DNA from 4 places in the Brevibacillus sp. DP1.3A genome. Region 2 is predicted to be linked to each of the others. Evidence: riboswitches for the same ligand, from Rfam matches in the RefSeq annotation. Region 2 holds a riboswitch; each other region holds the start of a gene.
What was found. Region 2 has a riboswitch for cobalamin ahead of metE (5-methyltetrahydropteroyltriglutamate--homocysteine S-methyltransferase). Riboswitches for the same ligand answer to the same signal wherever they lie in the genome.
Positions count from the first base shown of each region.

Region 1: it holds a riboswitch for cobalamin, as region 2 does, so the genes downstream of both, cobO (cob(I)yrinic acid a,c-diamide adenosyltransferase) here and metE (5-methyltetrahydropteroyltriglutamate--homocysteine S-methyltransferase) in region 2, are expected to answer to the same signal.
Region 3: it holds a riboswitch for cobalamin, as region 2 does, so the genes downstream of both, HP399_RS20750 (ABC transporter substrate-binding protein) here and metE (5-methyltetrahydropteroyltriglutamate--homocysteine S-methyltransferase) in region 2, are expected to answer to the same signal.
Region 4: it holds a riboswitch for cobalamin, as region 2 does, so the genes downstream of both, HP399_RS05710 (energy-coupling factor ABC transporter permease) here and metE (5-methyltetrahydropteroyltriglutamate--homocysteine S-methyltransferase) in region 2, are expected to answer to the same signal.

Region 1 is NZ_CP085876.1:5,416,933-5,420,495, forward strand. It holds gene cobU (bifunctional adenosylcobinamide kinase/adenosylcobinamide-phosphate guanylyltransferase) at 1-312, opposite strand, end outside; gene cobD (threonine-phosphate decarboxylase CobD) at 309-1,424, opposite strand; gene cobO (cob(I)yrinic acid a,c-diamide adenosyltransferase) at 1,421-1,969, opposite strand; gene HP399_RS24795 (hypothetical protein) at 1,997-2,176, opposite strand; cobalamin riboswitch at 2,133-2,349, opposite strand; gene HP399_RS24800 (M15 family metallopeptidase) at 2,532-3,224, shown strand; gene HP399_RS24805 (LeuA family protein) at 3,331-3,563, opposite strand, start outside.
Region 2 is NZ_CP085876.1:3,192,942-3,196,504, reverse strand. It holds gene metE (5-methyltetrahydropteroyltriglutamate--homocysteine S-methyltransferase) at 1-1,612, opposite strand, end outside; cobalamin riboswitch at 1,757-1,956, opposite strand; gene nrdF (class 1b ribonucleoside-diphosphate reductase subunit beta) at 2,043-2,993, opposite strand; gene nrdE (class 1b ribonucleoside-diphosphate reductase subunit alpha) at 3,049-3,563, opposite strand, start outside.
Region 3 is NZ_CP085876.1:4,556,617-4,560,179, reverse strand. It holds gene HP399_RS20760 (alpha/beta fold hydrolase) at 1-169, opposite strand, end outside; gene HP399_RS20755 (M24 family metallopeptidase) at 294-1,385, shown strand; cobalamin riboswitch at 1,402-1,602, shown strand; gene HP399_RS20750 (ABC transporter substrate-binding protein) at 1,772-2,791, shown strand; gene HP399_RS20745 (FecCD family ABC transporter permease) at 2,861-3,563, shown strand, end outside.
Region 4 is NZ_CP085876.1:1,265,268-1,268,830, reverse strand. It holds gene cbiQ (cobalt ECF transporter T component CbiQ) at 1-382, opposite strand, end outside; gene HP399_RS05715 (energy-coupling factor ABC transporter substrate-binding protein) at 379-663, opposite strand; gene HP399_RS05710 (energy-coupling factor ABC transporter permease) at 660-1,424, opposite strand; cobalamin riboswitch at 1,566-1,760, opposite strand; gene HP399_RS05705 (quinone-dependent dihydroorotate dehydrogenase) at 1,894-2,985, opposite strand; gene HP399_RS05700 (GerAB/ArcD/ProY family transporter) at 3,137-3,563, shown strand, end outside.

The DNA.
Region 1 (3,563 bases), 2.2 Mb from region 2:
TGAAGGACTTCTCCATTCCGACTCATCCACGCTCATCAATCGATTACTCACCCAGGTGGACAGACAATCGATCAACACCACATCATACTGCTCACTAAATGCGTAGTAATCGGTTAAGCGCTCTCCTACCTCCACACAGCCCCAATCCAACGGACGACGTGCCTGATGCAGCTCGATTCTCTGCTTCATTTCATCATCCCAGGCCTTGCCTGTCGCCACGTACAGGACTCGACTGCTCAACGTCATCGCAAGCTCTTCCGCGTAGCGGCTTTTTCCTGAACGGACACCGCCTGTTACCAGCACCAAGCTCATCGCTGTTCACTTCCTTCCGCATGGACCTCGCGAAGCGCTGCCAGAAGTCGTTCATTTTCCTCTCGTCCACGCACTGCGATTCTCACATCATGTGCCGTCAAACCGGGATACATCGCACAGTTGCGGATCAGAACGCCTTTTTTGCCGAGCCGTGCCTGCAATTGTTCAGCTGGCAATCCTGCTGGCGATCGCAGCAACAGAAAGTTTGCTTCCCCCGGCCATACCTGCCAGCCCAACTCACTACGGATACAATCAGTCAAATACGCACGTTCTGCTTTTATGAGCCTGCGCGTCTGTTTCTCGTATGCCTGCTCCTGCAAGCACAGTTCTCCAGCTAAAAGGGCTAGTGCATTCACGCTCCAGCTCACTTGCTTCTGGCGCATCTTCGCAATGACATCTGGATGCGCAATCGCATAACCCAGGCGCAATCCCGGGATCGCGTACATTTTCGTCATCGAACGCATCAAAATCACACGGGGAAAGCGCTCCAGCTGCGTCGCCAATGTATACTGCCGCTCTTCCTCCACAAAATCGAGAAAAGCCTCATCCACGATGAGCCACGTATTGGTCTCTTTCGTCCATTCCGCCATTTGGCGCAGCTCATCCGGTTGATACAGGATTCCGGTTGGATTGTTTGGCGACCCGACAAATACGAGATCAGACTGCGTAAAAAGAGTGTGCAGCTCTTCAGGATCGGGCTTGTACCCGTTCGCTTCCTTCCCGAAACAGCCAATGACGCGAGCACCATACTGCTCGGAAAGTTGCGCGTATTCCGAAAAGCAAGGATACACTACACCAACCGTTTGCGGCGAAAGACCGAGGATAGCCAATGCCATTGCCTCCGCTGCACCATTGGCAGGCAGCAACCATTCTTCCGGCACTTGCAGCCGTTTTGCCAATGCATGACGAAACACACGATGTCCAGGGTCTGGGTAATGCGCTACAGCAGCTAGCGAAGCCAGCAGCATCTCACGAACGCTTGCTGGCATCCCCAGCGGATTAATATTGGCACTGTAATCCAGAAACTGCCCTGGCTCTCGACCAAAGCGCTGCGCTGCGGTCAGCAAGTCTCCACCATGACCGTATGTTTCTATTACACCTGCGCTTGTCAAAACTCTACCCCCAGCACAGCTGGAATCCCTTCATCGTAGTAATGCTTGATTGGCTTCATCTCTGTCACCAAATCTGCGATGTCCAAAATCTCCTGCTTTGCTGCCCGTCCCGTAATCACGAGGTGGATATGACTTGGCCTGTTTTGAATCGCTTCCAAGACATCGGACAATGGCAACACATCGTCAATCGGGAAGCGGTCAATCGCCAATGCATTATTCAGCTCATCCAGAATGACGACATCGTACGCTCCGGAAGAGAGCTTTTCGCTCGCAAACGCCCAAGCTTCTTTCAAAGCCTGACGATGCTCCTCCGGTGTCTTCGTCCATGTGAAGCCAACACCCATTTGCACAATTTCTATGCCCAATTTATCGAAAATAATCTTTTCTCCGTATGTACGCTCCGGCGACTTGATGAATTGAACCATCAGCACCTTTTTTCCGCGCCCTGTCGCCCGCACAGCCAATCCGACTGCTGCCGTCGTTTTTCCTTTGCCGTCTCCCGTGTAAACGAGGGTCAAGCCCCGCTTCTTATCGTTTTTCTCCATCGTAACCACCTCAAAAAGTGATGTATTTTACTCCGTTGTTTCCTCCAAATACTTTCCGAAGCCAACAAAAAAAGCGCTCTGTTTCCCCAGTACGTAAGGAAAAACAAAGCGCGGATAGCCGAAAGCAACAATCCTCACCTCTTCCTTTGACCCGAAGGAAATCAGTGTAAACATAAAAACAGGCAGGTCTCCTGGCTCGAGGATCATCGCTCTTCTTCTCCTTCCCGCTCCCGGATGGGCAGTGGATGGCATGGTGCCTTGAAGAACAGCTACTCTCTTACAGTGGCGGGACCGCGTTGGCTTTTCACCAAACTTCCCTTTTAACCTTGCTCCTGCGAATCGGTTTCGCAAAAACAAGGACCTGTTTCTCTTCCATATGTAAATGTCATTCGTTTCGTTGACAAGCACTTGCTTTAATAATAGCAAAAGCTACCGAGGATTCAAGCAAAAGCTGCCGATTCCTCGCAGGTGTCTATTGGCAGAAAATTTAAGATAATCACCATTTACTTACCTGAAAATTTTCGTTACCCTATTGGCAAACAATCGAAAGTGGTGTGCAGTCATGCTATTTCCTCCGATTCCAAAAATACCAGACATGGTCCTGCCCAGCCCACTGCCGATCAAGGAATGCAGCGAACCGATGATCCCCCTCTCTTCCCTCTGTGAACAAATCACAGTCTATCCAGCCTACTACCACGAGGGCTATGCCGGAACACAGCCAGAAGCCTTTTTGCGAGAAGGGGCAGCACGCAAGCTCGCCATGGCAGCCGCGCAACTGCCTATTGGCTACAAGCTCGTCGTGTTGGACGGCTGGCGCTCGTTCGAGGTACAGGCATCCTTGTATGAACGTTTCCGTGAAGCCTTGCTTTCACAAGGCTGGCAGGAAGGACCCGCGCTCACCGAAGAATTGAGCAAATTCGTCGCTTATCCAACAACAGACCTCTCCAAGCCGTCCCCTCACCTATCCGGTGGCGCAGTCGATCTGACTATCGCAGGACCTGATGGCTGGCTGGAGATGGGGACAGCCTTCGATGACTTCAGTGAAAGGGCTGCAACTCGGCATTATGAAGAACTCGTACAGCCTACACAAAAGGACATCGAGATTCGAGACAATCGCCGACTGCTGTATCATTTGATGACGACTGTCGGATTCGTCAACTATCCGAAAGAATGGTGGCATTTCGAGTATGGGACGCGCACCTGGGGACAAAAAACGCAGCAAGAGCCGATCTATGGCGGGGTTTTGTCGATGTAACCACAAATACTCAAGTATTCAGCCGAAAAAGGCATGAGCCCGGTCGATACCGTACTCATGCCCAGATGGCCGCCCACTCTTCAAACTCAACAAATTCCTGTACCTCTTAGGTCACTGGTATTTCAGAAGATGCTGCTGAAACCAAAAGGCTTTTGTTGTATTCAGGCGACAATACAATATTTGTATAAGTTCCGCGCCCTGACACATAGTGATAGGAATGCTCGACGCCTGCTGGGATAAAAATAGCTGTTGGACTCTCAACAGTCTTCTCTTCTTCACCCAGTTGAACATGACACACCAGACCAGTGCCATCAGGTGCATCTCCCCAAAAGAGGAAGG
Region 2 (3,563 bases):
TGACCGTCATCGGTGCTACAAACTCCACATCTCCGTAAATAATAGGTGGCTTGACGCAGCGCGAGCCATATGACTGAACCCAGCCGTTTTTCGTGAACAAAAAGCCATCGAGCTTTTCGCCAAAATACTCAACCATATCGGTTCGTTCGAACTCACCATGGACGAGGACATCTAGACCGAGCTCTTCTTGTATCTCAATCCATTCCTTGATTTGCGCCTGAATGAAAGCATCGTATTGTTCCACTGTCCAATTCCCTTTTTTAAACTGCTGTCGGGCTTGGCGAACCTCCGCCGTCTGAGGGAAGCTTCCGATTGTAGTAGTTGGCAACAGTGGCAACTTCCACGTATTTTGTTGAATCTCTCGACGTTCGAGATAAGGAACACTTCTTTCAAGTTTTGCTGCAGCTATTTGACGTAAAGCATTCTGCACTCCTCGACGATTCCTCGCTGGAGATAATGCCAGCTTCAGCAAGTCCGCTTCATTTTGGGCGATCTCTTTCGAAATGACATACTTACCATATCGGAATCCTTGGACTAAGAGCTGTACTTCCCCCAGTTTTTCGTCGGCAAACGCCAATGCAGGCATGACTTCCTCTGGCAAGTCGCTCTCTGCTTCAACCGTTACAGGTACATGCAACAAACTACTGGACGGCTGCAGCCACAGCTTTTCGAGTGGTACGATCTCGGAAATTTCTTTGATCAGCTCCCACTTCTCCTCAATGGACGCACGCCATATGTTTCGACCGTCGATGATTCCCGCTCCGAGAATCTTGTCTGCTGGAAACCCCTGTGTTTTCAGATTGGTCAGATTGCGCTTCGCTCCGTGTACAAAATCAAGAGCAATTCCTTTTACTGGTAAGGAAATCAGCTCCTCGTACCAATCCACCGCTTCAAAATAGGTTTGCAGCATGCACTGTAGATGTGGTAGTGCTTGACCGATTTGCGCATAGATACGTTTGATGATGGCGCGATCAAGCTCCGATACATCCAGTGCAAATGCAGGCTCATCGATTTGCACCCATTCCACGCCGTGCAGCTCCAACTCGCGGAGAACGTCTATGTAAAGCGGAACGAGTTGATCCACGACGATCTCAAATTCGTTTTTCTCATATCCTTTGGACAATTTGACAAACGTATACGGGCCTACAATGACGGGCTTTCCGATGATGCCAAACTTTTCCTTGGCCTCCAAATATGCTTGGAGAGGCTTATTCTCGGTTATGGCTGGTTGTCGTTCACCGAACTCCGGGACGATATAATGGTAGTTCGTGTTAAACCATTTCGTCATTTCGCTGGCGACAGCTTCCTTCGAACCGCGAGCCATGGCGAAGTATGTGGCTAAAGAAACCGGGCCTCCTTTGTATTCATAACGCTTGGGGACCATTCCAAACATCACAGCCATATCCAGCATGTGATCGTAGTACGTAAAGTCACCCACAGGGATCAGCTCGACCCCTTTTTCCTGCTGACGCAACAGGTTTTGGTGACGGATTTGCTCCATTTGCTGTACCAGGCTTTCCTCATCGATAGTGCCTGCCCAAAATGCTTCCAATGCCTTTTTCCACTCCCGGTTCTTCCCGATCCGTGGATATCCCAAATTGCTGCTTTTCATGAGCTTCCTCTCCATTCTTTATTCGATCTTGACTTGAATCCGCCCAATAAAAAAGGCATCTCCAACGATCAAAAAGAACGTTAGAAATGCCAAATAAGCACTGAGATCACAGCATCCTAACACCTCCCTATCTCCCGTAGGTTAAGCAGTGTCGTCGAAACAGGCAGGTCTCCTGACTTTGGGATCATCATCTGCACATGCCTTCCCAATCCGTTTGGATCAGTGGCTGATAAATGTGCCGACTCCCCTCATACAGTGGCGGGACCGTGTCGGATTCTAACCGACTTCCCTTTTCATCCTTGGTCGATCTTGATAACCAAAGAACCTGTTCCCACTCTTATGAAGTTATCGTGGTTCTGTGAAGTGCCCCAGTAAACTAGCAGGGCAGCATACTGTTCATACAGTAACACAGAATCCATTTTTTGTCATACTAGAATTTAAAATCATCATCGGTCAACGGCTCTACGTTTAGCGTGCGGACATAACCATTTCCTTTTTTCGAGAAGAAGTCATGCTGCTTCGTCTGCGTGCGAATACCGTTCAGTACGATCGGGTTCACTTCTTCCTCCGGGAATAGCGGGTCCAGCCCCAGATTCATCAAAGCCTTGTTCGCATTATAGCGCACGTACACATGAACCTCTTCAGCCAATCCGATTTCCGTATACAACGAAGTCGTATAGGCCTCTTCATTTTCTTGCAGCTCGTGCAAAAGGGCATACAGTTCCTCTTTTGCTGCGGCCTGCTCGACCACACTCAGACCTTGATAGACTTCTTGCGCGAGAACGCCGACATAGAGTCCGTGGATGCTCTCGTCGCGAACAATCAGATCGATAATTTCCCCGCTGCTTGTCATCTTGCCTTGCCCCGCCAAATAGAGCGGATAGAAGAAGCCGCTATAAAACAGATAGCTTTCCAGGAAGACGGACGCTACCATCGCCATGTATAAGTCTTTCGGTTTCTCAATTTCTTGATAGCGTTTCGAGATGAGGGCCGCTTTCTTTTGCAGATGTGGATTGTTTTCTACCCACGAAAAAATACCGTCAATCTCTTCTGTCGATGCCAGCGTTGTAAAAATACTACTGTACGATTTGGCATGGATTTGCTCCATCATGCCCATGAAGGCGAGAACCGCTTTTCTTTGTAGTCCATCGACATGCTCCATGATCTTCGGCATCCCTACTCCACCCTGAACCGTATCTAGCAAGGTGAGACCGCCCAATACTTTTTTATATGTGTCGCGTTCAGTCGCACTGAGCTCCATCCAGGACATCTTGTCATCTGACAGCGGAATCTCATCATCCGTCCAGAACTGCATGATGTTTTGATTCCAAAACGTCATCGTAAAATCGTCGTCCGGCCTGTTCCAATTGACTGCTTTCATATGGCGTTCCTCTTCTCTATTTGCTTGATGCTTTTCCATTTATAAATCGAGTTCACTAAATAGCGCAGCTAATGCACTCTTCTACAGTCAAATGCTTCGTACGGGTATAGTAGAGTGACTTCAGACCTTTTTTCGCTGCGTAAATGTAATAGCGAGCCAGTTCTCTGGTTGAAATATTGCTGTTCACGTGCAGCACAGTCGAAATTCCTTGGTCGATGTGCTCTTGAATTTCGGCAATCAGATCAATCACTTTGAATTGATCGATTACATACGCCGATTTGTAGTAAAAATAGTTTTCCTGCGACAAGTACGGCATCGGGTAATACGTCGTCGAGTTGGCATACGTTCTCGTTTCGATATGCTCAACGATTGGCATCACACTAGAAGTCGCATTCTGAATGTAGGAAATGCTCTGAGTCGGTGCAATTGCCAAACGGTACGCATGGTAAACGCCATGCTTTTGCACCTTTTGTTGTAGTTCCGCCCAATCCTCTGGCGTCGGAATGTGCATTCCTTCAAAGAGAAGCTTTGCTTTTTCCGTCCGCGGGCTGTAATCGTTCGTCAAGTACT
Region 3 (3,563 bases), 1.4 Mb from region 2:
GTCCGGGCAAATCAGGGACAATGAGCTGATATGTATCTGCGAGTGTTTGCTGATAAACAAAATTGATAGAGCCGATGCATGGCGCATGGATACACAATAACGGCTTGCCTTTTCCCGATATGTGAAAAGCAAACTGCTTGCCATCCTGATGAACGAGTATTTGTTCCATTTTCGTTTTCACCCCACCCTTAGGTTGTCCGATACGAAGTAGATTTTTCAATTGCAGTCTTCTTTTTTTGATGGGGAAGTGGTATTCTCGCAATAGAATAATTGGTGAAAGCAGGGTGAAGAAGTTGTTTCAAGAGCGCATTTCGAAGCTCCACACGTTTTTGACAGAGCAAGAGCTGAACGCGGTGTTGATTACCTCTCCCAAGCACGTCTACTATTTGACCGGATTTTTTACAGACCCGCATGAACGTTTTATGGGTCTCGTTATTCCTGCTGAGGGAAAACCTTCTTTAATTGTACCTGCTCTTGATCGTGAGGCAGCGGCAGAGGCTTCGTTCGTTCAAGATATCCATACACATACGGATATCCAAAACCCGTATGAAATCCTCAAGCAAGTGTTACCAGCGAATTTGACGAAGCTCGGTATTGAGAAAAGTCATATGACTGTCGAGCGCTATGAAGCACTTGGACAAGTTGTTCTGGCGTCGAGCTATGTGGACGTGGAAGAGCCACTGCGTGAAATGCGTTTGATCAAATCCGCGGATGAAGTGGATCGTCTGAAGCATGCTGTTCAGTTGGTCGAGGATTCCTTGCGGGAGACCCTGAAAAAAGTCAAGACAGGCATGACCGAGACGGAAATCGTAGCTGAGCTGGAATTCCAGATGAAGCGCTTGGGTGCGGAAGGTCCATCCTTCACGTCCATGGTATTGGCAGGGGAGAAGTCGGCACTGCCACACGGGAAACCAGGAACGCGCCAGGTGCAAGAAGGCGACTTGCTTTTGTTTGATATTGGAGTAGCAGCGAACGGATATGTATCCGATATTACCCGTACCTTTGCTGTAGGCGAGATCAGTGCCCAGCTTCAAGAAATTTACGAGACAGTATTGGCTGCCAACGAAGCGGCAATTGCTGAGATTCGTCCGGGTGTGACCTTTGCGCATTTGGATAAAACCGCTCGCGATGTCATCACTGCAAAAGGCTACGGAGAATACTTCATGCACCGTCTGGGGCATGGACTTGGGATGGATGTACATGAATATCCGTCTGTTCACAGCCAGAACCAAGAAGTGCTTCGTCCAGGGATGGTCTTTACGATCGAGCCGGGCATCTATCTGCCAGGTGTAGGCGGAGTGCGGATTGAAGATGATGTATTGGTTACGGAAACGGGCGTTGAAATTCTCACGCAGTTCCCGAAAAAACTGACTTCTATCAACTAATGAATAAATCGTAAAAATTGAATACGTATCGAATGGTGCTGGATGGCATATGCCGTCAGCTTAAAAGGGAAGTCCGGTGAGAAACCGGCGCGGTCCCGCCACTGTAACGAGGAGCGCCTAGCGTATAGCCACTGTTTTTTGCGAGACAAAAAATGGGAAGGTAGCTGGGTGTGTTGATCCGTAAGCCAGGAGACCTGCCATGCGATCATTTAAAATCGACCCACGAGGATGGGGCAGATGTGGAAGCAGTCTATGAAAGGGCGCCTTTGTGCCTGCTTATAGCTATATCTACGTTTGTCATGCACCTCCCGATAGAAATGGGGGGTGCTTTTTTTGTGGAGGATTTGGTTCAACCCATCATATACATAGAGAAAAGGGGATTACAGATGGTTAAGGCAAACAAATCACATACAGTAATGAAAGGACTAGCTTTCGGTATCATGACAGCTGCCATGCTTTTGGTTTCGGCATGCGGCTCCACTACGACAACACAGGCTCCAGCCAAAACAGAACAAACAGCTGCACCAGCAGCAGAGGGCAAGGCTGTAACACTCACCAATAATGGTATCGAAATGACTTATCCAACAGCACCTGAGCGTGCTGTGACATTGAACCAACACGTCACCGAAATCATGTTGACATTGGGCCTTGCTGATAAAATGGTCGGAACCGCTTACCTAGACGATGAAATCCTTCCAGAGTTAAAAGCAGATTACGACAAGATTCCGGTACTGTCTGATAAGTATCCTACGAAAGAAGTGCTGCTGGCAGCGAACCCAGACTTCGTGTACGCCGGATGGAAAAGCGGATTCGGCGAAAAGGGCGTAGGATCGATGCAGGATTTGGAAAAAGTCGGCATCAAATCGTATCTGCAAACGTCATCTAGTATGCCTGGCCCGACAATCGACGATGTGTTTGCAGACATTACGAATATTGGACGCATTTTCCGTGTGGAAGACAAAGCTGATGATTTGATCAACAAAATGAAGAGTGAAATGGACCAAACGCTTAGTAAAATTGGCAAGGTGGACGAGCCACTTAAAGTGTTCGTGTACGACAACGGGGAAGACAAACCATTCACAGCAGCCAACAACTACATGACGTCCTTAATCAAGACTGCTGGCGGTAAGAACATTTTTGATGACATTCAAAAGGGTTGGGCAGAGGTTAGTTGGGAACAAGTAGTGAGTCGCAATCCAGACGTGATTATTATCGTAGACTACGGTGATAGAACCGTTGAGCAAAAACGTAATTTCCTTTTGACAAAAAAAGAACTGGCGGATATCCCGGCGATTAAAAATCAACGACTAATGGTATTGCCATTGTCTGCGGCTTCTGAAGGCGTTCGAGCACCGATTGCGCTAAAAATTTTGGCGGAAGGACTCTACCCGGATAAATTCAAATAGAGTACACCCCTTTTAAGGGAGGGAATAGCACTGCAACAGATCAAGTTACCTTATATCATCATTACTCTACTGGTCGGACTCTTCCTCTCCATTACGTTCGCAGTTACCTTGGGATCAGTGGAGATTAAGCCGACAACGGTATGGAAAATCGCCTTATCAAAAATTCCGATATTGACCCAATGGATTGAGATGGATTGGTCCAAAGGGGAGCAAACGATTATTTGGGATATTCGCTTTCCGCGTGTACTTTTGGGGGCGATCGTCGGAGCAGGTCTATCTGTCGTGGGAGTAGCGATCCAGTCGTTGGTTCGCAACTCCCTGGCTGACCCGTATGTGTTAGGTGTATCTTCAGGTGCTTCGGTTGGAGCTACCTCGGTGATTATATTCGGAGCATTCAGCATGTACGGGCAGTATGCGCTATCCTTTGGCGCTTTTACAGGCTCCCTTGTGTCAATCATTCTCATTTTTACGCTATCCCGTATCGGAGGACAAAACTCGACGGTACGCCTGCTCATGGCCGGAATTGCGATATCTGCGATCTTGTCGGCCATTACTAGTCTCCTTGTTTTTTCAGCGCCAAATGAGCATGGAATTGGGACGGTCCTGTTTTGGTTAAGTGGTAGTTTGGCTGGTGGGAAATGGGAGTACCTGACGATCCCAACAATGATTGTCGTCATCTGTCTCATCGTCTTAATGGCCCAATATCGCTCGCTCAATGCGATGTTGATGGGCGAGGAGTCAGCGGGGACATTAGGGGTTAATACGGTACAAT
Region 4 (3,563 bases), 1.9 Mb from region 2:
AGCTCGCCATGGTACGCCAAAATAAAATCCAAACTTTACCAAATGATGACATAGGCACATAGAGCACATACGAACCCAACTCCCATGCTGCCGCGACCTGGACGTGTACTTCTCCTGCTCTCGCCCCTTCTACCAATAGGGCAGGGAGCCCCGCCACGAAAAACGAGAGCGACACGATCATAAAGGCACAATAGATACGGACAGGAATACGGGCATACACCACTACCCATACCGTCATCCAAACAACGACGGCCATCTGCATCCATACATGTCCCACCAAGACGAGTAGTAACAATACACTCGCCAGCAATAACTTATGAGCTGGCGGCAGACGTTTTAGCCTGCTTTGATAAGAAAGTGAATCAAGCTGCAGACCGTTCATTTTTTCCGCTTATCCAACCGACCTTTGTACAAGCCTACAGCGTAGCCAACCACTCCCGCTCCCAACGCCGCCTGCACCGCAAACAATAGACTCTCCGTCTCTCCCCCTGGTGGTTCTATCAGCGGTTGAAACCACGGTTCGTAATTCGGAGCAATTTCCTTAATCGCTTCCTCCGCTACGCCGTCTGCGCCGCCAAATTCCGAATCCTGCACCAGCAACAGCGGGACAATCGCCAATACGATTACCCCCAAGAGTAAAAGCCAGTTCCATCCTTTTTTCACAGCGATTCCTCCCGTTTGAGCAAACGAAGCTGTGTAAGCTCTTTTGCGTTGTAAGATAACAACCAGTTCCAAACAAGGACAGTCAACAGACCTTCACTGATTGCGAGCGGTACTTGCGTGAATGCAAAAATTCCTGCAAATTTGGCAAACGAGGCCAACACTCCGCCAGATTCAGCTGGAAATGCGAGTGCCAGTTGAATCGAAGTCACCACATAGGTAGCGAGGTCAGCCAAAGCAGCCGCCGCAAAAACAGCCAGACGTTGGCTTCCGTTGACCTTCATGATCATCCGATAGATTCCGTATGCCACCAGTGGTCCTACTACAGCCATGGATACAGCATTTGCCCCTAGCGTAGTCAAACCTCCATGTGCCAAAAGCAAAGCTTGAAACAAGAGCACCATGCTCCCTAACACAGACATCGCAAAAGGCCCAAACATAATGGCGCCAAGCCCCGTTCCAGTCGGATGAGAGCTGCTGCCTGTAACCGAAGGTATTTTTAGTGCAGATAAAACAAACGCAAACGCTCCAGCAACGCCAATAAGGAGCTTCATTTCGGGATGTTCTTTTACAATCTTGTTAATCGAGCGAATTCCAAGCATAAAAAATGGCAAGAAGACAGCCCACCAAAATAAGGCCCAGGACAATGGCAAATACCCTTCCATGATGTGCATCGCATGTCCTGTCTCTGGTTCATTGAGCAAAAAATACAGGACAAAGCCCGCGATCATCAGACAAGTCGATACGAGACGATATCGATTCATGTTCATTCCTCCTTCACTGACTTTCGTTCTTTCCTACAAATAAAAAAATCCCATCCATCAATGGACGAGATGTGCACACAAAACAACAGACTGACTATACAGCCTCATTGCCTCGTATTCACCGCTCCTTTCCGCGAAGGTTCTGTGGTGTGGCTACTAGGTAGGTCTCCTGGCTTCCAGATCCATGCGCTCTTTGTCCTTCCCCATACGAAAATGAGTGGTTTCCTTCTCAAAGAGAGCTCCTTGGTTACAGTGGCGGGACCGCTCGGGACTTTCACCCGATTCCCTGTTACCCTTTATGCGTCACATAAAGGCACCTAACGCCGACAATATGCAATTGACAGACAATTCATGTTTGTCCCACATCATTATACCGGATCACTACATAAATCGGAAGAATATAAGCAAAAACGCATAAGCCAATGACCCACTACAAACGGAGCCATCGACCTATGCGTGCTTGTTCTATCTATTCTTTTGCGTCCACGCCAATTACTTCACTAATATGTTTAAAACCATCGCGCTGCATGAGCTTGAGCAGTTTTTTGTTGATTTGCTTGGCAATACCTGGGCCTTGATAAATCATCCCCGTATACACCTGAACGAGACTGGCTCCTGCTCGGATTTTCGCGTAGGCGTCTTCGCCGTTATAAATGCCTCCGACACCAATGATTGGTACCTTGTCTCCTACTTCTTGATAAATCTCCTTTACCCAAGCGGTGGAACGCTCCGTAAGAGGTCTTCCGCTCAAGCCACCAGCTTCCTCGGCAAATCGATGTCCGGAAACCGCCTCGCGTGACAGTGTCGTATTGGTAGCGATAATTCCGGATATGCCTTCTTCAACAGCAGCGTGAACAACATCGCGCATGTGCTCATCCGACATGTCTGGTGCTACTTTCAGCAATATCGGTTTTTTCTTGATGGCACGCGCTTCCATTTCAGTCGCCTTTTCCCTTACTGCACGCACCAAATGACGCAAGCTCTCTGTTTCCTGCAAGTCACGCAGATTCGGGGTATTCGGAGAGCTGATGTTAATGACGATATAGTGACCGTATGCATAGAGCATGTCCATACATTTGCTATAGTCGATGGCCGCCTCTTCATTCGGCGTTACTTTGTTTTTCCCAATGTTAATCCCAATCGGAACATCTGAGTATGCGTAACCGACCAAATGCTGGGAAGCTAAATACGCACCGTGATTGTTGAAGCCCATCCGGTTAATGACAGCTTGATGTTCCGGCAATCGGAACAAACGCGGCTTCGGATTGCCTGGCTGCCCCTGCGGCGTCAACGTCCCGATTTCCACAAACCCAAAACCAAGAGCACCCAACGCATGATAGACTTCTGCATTTTTATCAAAACCGGCTGCAAGTCCGACTGGATTCGGAAACGTCATTCCCCACAGCTTATTCTCCAACCGCTGGTCTTTTACCTGATAGATCATCTTCAGGATGCTTTTGCCTGGAGCAGAATCCTCCACTAGCCTTAAGGCACCAATTGTCTTTTCATGAATCTCTTCCGCATCTTGCTGGAATAGATATTTTCTTATGAGCTGATACATCGGCTGCACTCCTTACTCCGTTTCTACCTTTTTACCTCATAGTAGAATACCATACTTTTTCGGGAGGATGTAACCTTTATACCTGATACATATTTCCAAGCAAGCAGGCAAATCCTAACAACACCACCACGCACAGGGGGATAAGTCTTTCATGAAAGTGGACGGAAAAATCGGGATTGGTCAAGCCATTATGGTGATGATGCTGACGATCGGCATTACGAACCACGTAACCGTCATCCCCCTCGTACTTAGTAAAGCAGGCAGAGATGCTTGGTTGAGCGTGTTGCTTTCAGGTATCCCCTTTTCCTTCTGGGCGTATCTGCTGTTTGTAATTAATCGAAGTTTGGTTCAACAGTCTTTGTATGAGTGGATTTCACAACGATCAGGAAAAATCGTCAGCAATTTCTTGCTCGTTCCAATCATGATTTGCCTGTACCTAATGGCGCTAACGAATCTGATCGATACGCAAACTTGGACAACCGTAAACTACTTGCCTCGAACACCCGAGTGGGTGACCGCTTTAGCCTTGATGGGGCTATGTGTACTCGCTTCTATTGGAGGTATGACCTCCGTTGGAA